2 regions of the Specibacter sp. AOP5-B1-6 genome follow, and region 2 is predicted to be linked to the other one. Evidence: predicted binding sites of a transcription regulator. Region 2 holds the regulator's gene; the other holds the start of a gene.

Region 1 (4,206 bases), on a different contig from region 2:
GTGTGGTCTTGGCTCTCACGGGCAGCACCTGGGCCCCCGGAGTCGGCGACTCCACGAATGCAATGAATCTTGGATTGGCCGCAGGCGCGTTGGCCGCCATGCCCGCAGTTGTTGCAGCCGCCTTGCTGCTCACGCCGCGTTTTGGTGCCATCGTGGGCTGGTCGGCACTGCTGTTGTGTGCAGGCCTGGGCGTAGCGTCCGCCGCACAGTTTTCAGGTGCTGGCAGTTCCCTGCAGTGGCCGTTGATGCTGCCTGCCGCCGTGCTGGGGAGTCTGGCGTTCGCGCTGCCGGTCAGTGGATTGCTGTCGACCAGGCCCGCCGTGCGCATTGCCGTGGGTGTGGCCCTCGGTCTGGCCGGTGTCGTCCCCGCGATCATGGCCGTGACTGCGGCAGGATTCATCGCACCGGTAGCCGCTGCCGCGCTCGCCGTTTGGGCATGGAGGCGACTGAACGAGGGGCGTCGCCGACCTGTTTCGCAGGTGTCCTATCCGCACTAGTCTCGTCAGCGGAAGGCGCGGCTGATTCCTCCTGCAAACTGGCGCAGCTGCATCCAGATCGCGAAGCGTTGGAGCGGCGTCAGCATGAATCCGACCGCCCGACGCCAGTCACGACTGCGCTGCCAGGCCAAGGTAATGCCCAGCCGGGTGCCTCCTGTCGTGGCAGAGAGTGCAATGTACAACTGGTACGAATTGCTTCGACCCAGATTGGGGTATGTGAATCGCCAGCTGATGCTTGATTCGGGCGCAACTGAGACCAGCTCGACTCGACGGCGCTCGCTGCCCCTCCGCACGCGTACTGTCTTCCCGTCCGGCCATTCGGTTGGTGGAATCGTCAACCAGCTAGCTCCCACCATTGCATCGCCGGTGATGCCCGGCGCAATGATGCTGCCGGTGAGTGGCTCCCACTCCGGCATCCTCTGAGGGTTCACCAGCAGGGCCCACACCTTCTCGATCGGGGCAGGAACAAATACCTCGGTGGAACCGTGCTTACTGTCAGGAGGTACTGCGATTGGTGTTGGCGATGTTGAGGGAGTTGCGGCGGCATTGGATTCTTCGGCGTCGGCCAGCTGGCTGATGAGTGCCGCCGGGGAGGTGCCCAGCCGCTGCAGCAGCTCCTCAATGAGTCCGCTCGGTTCGGAGAGAAGTTCTGCCAAGACGGCGGCAGCATCGCCGTCGTTCTTGCCCTTGGACGCCCGGGTGATGACATCGAAGGCGCGCTTGCCCCATTCGTACCCATTGGTTTCGTGGAAGGTGATGCGCCCTCCGTCGGGCGCCGGGAGGTCGATTCCGATGGATTGCAGCGCCAGGCTCCGCTGCTCGGCAATGGCCTGTCGGGTTGCCTCGAGGGTGACGCCGTGGCTGCGCAGCACTTGGCCGGCGGTTTGCTCACTGAGCGTCAGCGCAAGGAGCAGATGCTCGACGTCGGGCTCCCGTTGGCCCATGCGGGAGGCCTCCTCCATGGCTGCGAGGGACAGGGTTTGGCTGGTGGTTGCGGCCCTGACGAACTTGCTCATTGGTTTCTCCTGGGGACGGGGATTCTCGGATCGATCCGCTTTGCATATTTCTTGTGCGCCGCCTGCCGTGTCACGCCGAGTGCGTCGGCGACATCCTGCCAGCTCATTCCTTCACGCAATGCAGCTTCCACCTGGGCGAGCTCAAGCGTGTCGGCAAGGACGCGCAAGGACGCGACAGCTCGAAGCCCGGAGCGGGGATCGTTCGTGTCCGCTGCCGTCTTGGCGATCTGTCGTGGTTCCATGTTGTAAACCTAGGTTGCTAAGGCCGAGGCTGTCAACCTGGGTTGCTCCGTGTTTGCTGGGATGGCGCCTGCCACTGCGGCCTGAGGGCTTGATGCCATGCAAATGACTCGAATGTGTGTTCGGATCATGGGAGAATGGGGTGCATGAGCAACGCACGCATCGCCCTGGTGGACGTGAACAATTTTTATGTCTCCTGCGAACGGGTCTTTGACCCCAAGCTGGAAGGCCGTCCCGTCGTCGTGCTGTCAAACAATGACGGCTGTGTGGTGGCGCGTTCAGCGGAAGCAAAGGAACTTGGCATCGCCACCGGGACGCCATGGTTCCAGCTCCAGTCGCAGGCCAGGGCCTGGGGGCTGGTGGCGCGCTCCAGCAACTATGAACTGTACGGGGACTTGAGTGCCCGGGTCATGGAAGTGGTGGGCCGCTTTGGCACCTGGCAGGAGGTTTACTCGATCGACGAATCGTTCGTGGGGCTGGTGGGGGACTCCGCACAGCTTCAGGCAGCAGCCGGCGACATCCGGGCTGCCGTCATGCGCCACGTGGGTGTGCCTGTCTGCGTTGGTGTGGCCGCCACGAAGACGCTGGCGAAGTTTGCCAACAGGATCGCGAAGCAGAATCCGGCGATGGGCGGGGTGTGTGCGTTGGACGCCATGCCGGAAAGGCAAGTTGCCGCAATCCAGGCACGCGTTCCGGCCTCCGGCCTGTGGGGAGTGGGCGGCAAGACGACTGCCAGGCTGAAACTGATGGGCATCGAAACCATCGCCGACCTCAAATCGGCGGACCCGGCGTTGATTCGCAAGAAGTTCTCCGTCGTGCTGCAGCGCACCGTGATGGAATTGAACGGAACTGAGTGCATCCCCCACGCCGAAGAGCACGTGGACAAACAGCAGATCATGTTCTCACGCAGCTTTTCCGCCCCCGTCACGACGGTGGCGGGGATGGAAGAGGTCATGACCGTGTATGCCCAGCGCGGTGCCGCCCGGCTCAATGAGGAAGGCCTGCGGGCTGCAATCATGACGGTCACGGCCGGAACGAGCCGGTTCGCGGCAGGCGAGGGGAGCTTTCCGGCCACGACGATCCGCTTCGCGACGCCCACCCGGGACCCCATTGTGCTGGTCCGGGCCGCCGTTGCCGCCATCAGGCAAAGCGCCGTTGCCGGTGCCTCCTACCTGCGGGCCGGTGTCATGTTCGGTGGACTTGAGCCGGCTTCAGGATCGGGGATGCTTGACGTTTTCGGTGCCGGGGAGGCGCAGCCGGACGTGGGCGGGGTGCTGGGAGAAGTCCGCAGCAGGTTCGGCGCCATGGCCATCGGCATCGGGATTGGCGGGCTGGCCGAGGCGCCGCAGTGGTCGATGAAGCGTGAACATTCCTCTCCGCGGTACACCACGGAGTGGCAGGAATTGCCGGTTGTGCGGGCGTAACGGGCTGCCGCCCGCCAGCCCCGGATAAGTGTCAGGCCCCGGACCCGTTCTTGTATTCCGTGCCAAGGATGCTTGGCCGGAACTCTCACAATCGAACGAGGAGCTGGCGGACCTGGCAGGTGTGGAGTGGCAGGACTGAACCGCCACTAGACTCAAGCCCATGAATCAAGTGAAAATCGCCAAGCCCCGGCGCTTCTGGCTGTTCCTCGCAGCAGGCGACGCGGTCATCGTTGGCCTGATGCTCCATTTCTTCGTGCCCGGGGGCTTCGCCAACCTCATCACCGACGCGCTCTACACTGTGCTCCTCTACCTGGTGCTCGCGCTCATCATGCCGGCAGCCAAGCGCCACTGGCTGGCGCTCGCAGCCTTCGCGGTCAGCGCCGTCATCGAGCTGTCCCAGCTGACGGGCGTGCCCGAACAGCTGGCGGAGAGCTTTCCGCCGTCGCGCCTGCTCTTTGGCACCACCTTCTCCGCGCTGGACCTGGTGGCGTACGCGGTGGGAGCGGCGGCCGTCTGCTTTGCCGACAATCTGCTGTCCGAGCGCGGCGCCCAGTGGCGTGCCACACAAGCGGAATAGCCCTCAACAGCCGCCCGTTGGAGATCTGTAGGAGGCAAGGATGCTGGATGTGGTGGTTATTGGCGCAGGTCAGGCCGGGCTTTCGGCCGCGTATTACCTGAGCCGGCACGGACTGAATCCCGAGACTGACTTTGTGGTGCTGGACGCCAATCCCGACCCCGGGGGCGCCTGGCTGCACCGCTGGCCATCGCTGACCCTGGGCGGCGCGCACGGCATCCACGACCTGCCCGGCATGAAACGTCCCCCGGCCGATCCCACCGAACCGGCCTCTGCCGTGGTCTCCCGCTACTACGGCAGCTACGAGAAAACCTTCGATTTGCCGGTGCACAGGCCCGTGAAGGTGCTTGCCGTGCGCCCGCTCATTGCGGATTCAGCCATGCTGTTTCTCGAGGACGACGGCGGTGTCCCCGCCGACATTGCCGGCCCGCCACTGGTGGTGGAAACTGACCGGG
Region 2 (4,206 bases):
TGGAGTATGTGGGAGGGAAGCTCATTACGGTGCGTCCCGGACCGCCAAATGCCTGCAGCAGCTGTTGCAGGACCTCGTTTGAACCGTTCGCCGCCCACAGGTTGGTTTCACTGAGCCCGTGGCCCAGGTACGCCGCCAGTTCCTGGCGCAAGACGGTGAATTCCCTGTCCGGGTAGCGGTTCAGGCCGTCAAGCTCGGCCGCCACAGCCGCCAGGATGGCTTCCCGTGCGTCGGCGGGAACGCCAAAAGTATTTTCGTTGACGTTCAGCAGCACCGGCACGTCAATCTGGGGCGCACCGTAGGGGTGCTGTCCGCGCAGATCGTCGCGGAGCGGCAATTGGCCCAAGAGTTCAAACTCATCCATGGCACCAGCTTAATTGGTGACCGGTCCAAATGCCGAAACGCCGACACCATGCGGACACCTTGACAGCGGGTGCGGGGTTTGCGGGCTTCCGCGGCATAGCCAACGGGCGCTGCCACAACAGGCACTGCTTAGGGGGTGGAAGGCACTATTTGGGGAGCGGAACGTACAGGCGCTGACCGGCCTGCAGGACTCCGCTGCCCAGTTCATTGAGCGCCACAATCTCACTGACAACGTCACGAACGTCGCCATTTGGGTTTGAAGCGCTGGCAATGCTCCACAGATTGTCCCCGGGAAGGACCGTGACGGACACGGCGTAATCGGCCAGGTCCACAGCCGTGTACTCTGCGGAGGCCTGGGCCGGGGTGGCAATGGAGCCCAGCCCGATGGCCAAGGCTGCAAAAACCATGACGGCGGCGGTGACAATGGCTGGCACACCAAGGAGCACCAAACGGCCGCGGCGGGTCAACTGGATTCGGGCCTTGTCGCTGCCCTTCAGGTCCGTGTCGGGCCGGATCGGGCCGGGCTGGATTGGGTCGGGCTGGATCATTCCGCGCTTCGCAGATCCAAGCCTTGACGCACTGCCATTGACAGCACCGGCAGTGGCCGGCTGAAAGCGCCACGGTGCAGCATCACCGGCCGTCGAATTGTTTGCGTACCTGCTGCGGGTTCCTGCTGAGATAACCATTGCATTCATGATTTCTGGTCCTTTCGCCGTGGATCAAGATCCCTGGCCATCAACATCCATCGGATCAAATTTCCATGCTTTATATCTTCGATAGAGCGTATGTTCTAGTTAACTACTAGTACAGTTTTAGCACCTATGGACGACACTTGCCAAGGGCTGATAGAACAAATGTTTGAAATTGCTTCGATTGTGGCTTAAACTTGTAAAACAAGGATTGGCCGCTAGATGCAGTCCACCAGCAGGCACTGACATTGTTCAGGGCAGCCACGAAAGGACCCCGGAACCATGGCGCTTCCAGAACCTCCGCACCGCATCCCCCAGGCGCCCAGTCGCGCCGGAATGAAGGGGTTGACCGTCCGGCAAAAGAAGATCTTGGAGTGCATCCAGCGCTCCATCGCCGACAAGGGCTACCCGCCCTCAATGCGTGAAATTGGTGACTCGGTGGGGCTTGCCAGCCTGTCCAGCGTCACGCACCAGCTGAGCCAGCTTGAACGCCATGGCTACTTGCGCCGCGACCCCAAACGTCCCCGGGCCATGGAGGTCCTCATTCCGCTGGTGCTCGACAGCGGCAAGGTTGAGATTGAAGGCGTCAGTTCGCCTTCCAATCTGCGCAGCTCCAACGGCTTGAACTTTGCCGAACTCAGCAGCTCCTCGGACACGGCCTTTGTGCCTCTCGTCGGACGCATCGCGGCTGGCGGGCCCATCTTGGCCGACCAGTCGGTTGATGACATCATGCCGCTGCCCCGGCAGATTGTGGGCAGCGGCGAGCTGTTCATGCTCAGGGTTCAGGGTGACTCCATGATTGACGCTGCCATCTGCGATGGCGACTGGGTGGTGGTGCGCCAGCAAAACACGGCCAACAATGGCGACATCGTTGCTGCGCTCCTTGAAGACGAGGCCACTGTAAAGACCTTTCGGCAACGGGACGGCCACACCTGGCTGCTGCCCCAGAACACGCGCTATGAGCCCATCCTCGGCGACCACGCAACCATCATGGGCAAGGTTGTCTCGGTGCTCCGCAGCCTCTAGCACCAGCCCTGCCGACAGTGCGGCGCCCCAGCCAAGTGGCCGGGGCGCCGCACTGTTCAGTCTTGTTTTGGGCAGCGTGACTTTGCTGTGCCGCTGGCCCGCAGTGGGAGGCCAGGTTATTCGTGTGGGATCCGGAGCTGGCCGTGATCAGCTGAACCAAGAATCCGGTTGCTGCCGGACTACGCTTGATTTTCGCGAAGCCACTCGGATGCTGTAGCGGCGGCCGCTGAGATCTCAGGCCCTGGCCGTCCGGAGACGATCAGGAAACCCACTTGCTGAAGACGAAAAAGTATTTCGTCAAATCAAAGCCCGCTCGACTTGATCAGCGGAAGCAGTCAGGGCGAGCTTCTCCCAGCCGTGCCAGACTCCCAAACTGGCGAGGCCAGTCGATCGATCACTCTCAGAGGACAAATCCCAGTCCAGGACGCCGGCTGGCCGCCCTTGATCCCAAAGGACGTTATGGCCTCCCAAGTCCCCATGGGTACGACATTTGACCCTGACGCAGCGTAAGGCTTTAGCGTGGGGCACATGACAATCAATGTATTGAACACCTCACATGGAATGAGCACTGTGCTGGCCGCCGACGAGGCCAACCGTCCGGAACTACTGCGAAGCATGCTTGCTCCGATGCAAAACATGTTCCGGTATTTCCCTGGTGAAGTCGACCTCGTGCAAATGCATGCGAGGAGCTTTGGATTCCCGCTCAATCGGCGGACAGACGAGGTGCGTGCTGCCCTCAAACTCTTGCAGTCGGCGGATGCGTGGATCCGGATCGAGGGTGCCCTGGCCGACGCCGTCGAGGTTCAGAAGCTCGCCATTCCCGGTATCCAGATCCCCGACATCACATTCCTTCTGGTCCTGGGCGACCCTGACGATGGATATTTCATGGGACCCGCGCGGGGGTTCAGCGGAAATGGCAGTGCCACGGGTTTCATCTCATTTACCCTTTGGCCAACGACGGAAAATCTTGAACGACTGGAGGCGGCAGCTGTCCACGAGCTGAACCACAACTTGAGATACGCACCAGGCGGGGTCATATGGGATCCAAAAATGGTCGCCGTTGGCGAACTAATCGTTTCAGAGGGACTTGCTGACGCATTTTCGCGGCAGCTGTACGGTCCGGCCGGTTACACCCCGATAGGTGTCCCCCACCTCAGCAGTGAGACAGTTTTCGAAAAGGTCGTTTCCGGACTGGACGTCCAAGGCATGCAACACTTCACGGCGTGGGTGCATGGCGATGAGGCAGCCAGCCGATTTGGCACTGACCCCGTCGGTGTTCCCACAGGAGCCGGATACGCGGTCGGCAACCGCCTGGTGGATGCCTACCTTGCCGCTACCGGCAAAAGCGCGGCCGAGGCGCTCCACGCACCCGCTGCTGAACTTGTAAGGGTTGCCCTCAATCCGAGCTAAGTGACGCTACTCCCAGGCTGCCGTGTCAGGTTCGATTCCCTTGGCCCGTGCATGGGCATCGATAACCAGTTTCATCCACTCGGCAAGTCCTGGTTCGAATTGATCGTAGTACTCGGTGAATCCGGCCTCGGCGACGTATCTGCGGGCCATGAGCACCTGCATGGACAGAGTGCAGTGGAAGTACTCGCCCATGGCGGCCCGGTGATCCTCCGCCAGGACGTTCGCCGCGTCGCTTCCGGGGATCACGCCCCCGCGCTTCGCCAATGCGAAAGCGTCCGTCACCTCCTGCATTGGTGCGACAGCGCGCTGCCAATCGTCAGCGGTCCGCAATGCTGAACGCTCCGCGTACTCTGCCCACTGCGCGGAGTCGCCCCACTGCTCACGTGCGGAGGGACCCCATGCTGGGTCCCAACTGGCTCCGAACGCATCCTGCTGCTCCGCAGCCGAAAGCAACACCCCCACCTCGTCTGCTTTGAGCATGCGGGCCACAGTGGCCTCGACGGACTGCAAGTGGCGAATCTTGGCTTTCAATTCCTCCTGGCGGAGCTTCATTTCAAGCCGCCGATCGGCGGCAGTGGCGTTGAGCAAGGCTGGTATTTTTCGCAGCGGCACCCCGAGGTCACGGAGCAATTGGACTCGTCGCAGCCGGGCGACATCCGCGGGAAGGTACTCTCGATATCCGCCCAAGGTCCGTCCCGACGGTGAGGCTATTCCCAAC

The links. Region 2 encodes LexA, which represses DNA repair genes until DNA is damaged. Its sites were predicted from a motif close to TCGAACANNTGTTCGA; they were not measured.
Region 1: a site for LexA is predicted at 1,864-1,879, ahead of ACT3TS_RS07995 (Y-family DNA polymerase). Genes of this name have one in related genera too.

Annotation. Positions count from the first base shown of each region.
Region 1 is NZ_JBQSVT010000012.1:3,613-7,818, reverse strand. Features, by position in the region: gene ACT3TS_RS08010 (hypothetical protein) at 1-497, shown strand, start outside; gene ACT3TS_RS08005 (Clp protease N-terminal domain-containing protein) at 503-1,513, opposite strand; gene ACT3TS_RS08000 (hypothetical protein) at 1,510-1,755, opposite strand; gene ACT3TS_RS07995 (Y-family DNA polymerase) at 1,900-3,177, shown strand; gene ACT3TS_RS07990 (DUF2809 domain-containing protein) at 3,338-3,754, shown strand; gene ACT3TS_RS07985 (FAD-dependent oxidoreductase) at 3,795-4,206, shown strand, end outside.
Region 2 is NZ_JBQSVT010000001.1:21,856-26,061, forward strand. Features, by position in the region: gene ACT3TS_RS00120 (histidinol-phosphate transaminase) at 1-364, opposite strand, end outside; gene ACT3TS_RS00125 (LysM peptidoglycan-binding domain-containing protein) at 510-1,058, opposite strand; gene lexA (transcriptional repressor LexA) at 1,335-2,078, shown strand; gene ACT3TS_RS00135 (phosphotransferase) at 2,376-2,606, opposite strand; gene ACT3TS_RS00140 (DUF2268 domain-containing protein) at 2,607-3,488, shown strand; gene ACT3TS_RS00145 (MerR family transcriptional regulator) at 3,495-4,206, opposite strand, start outside.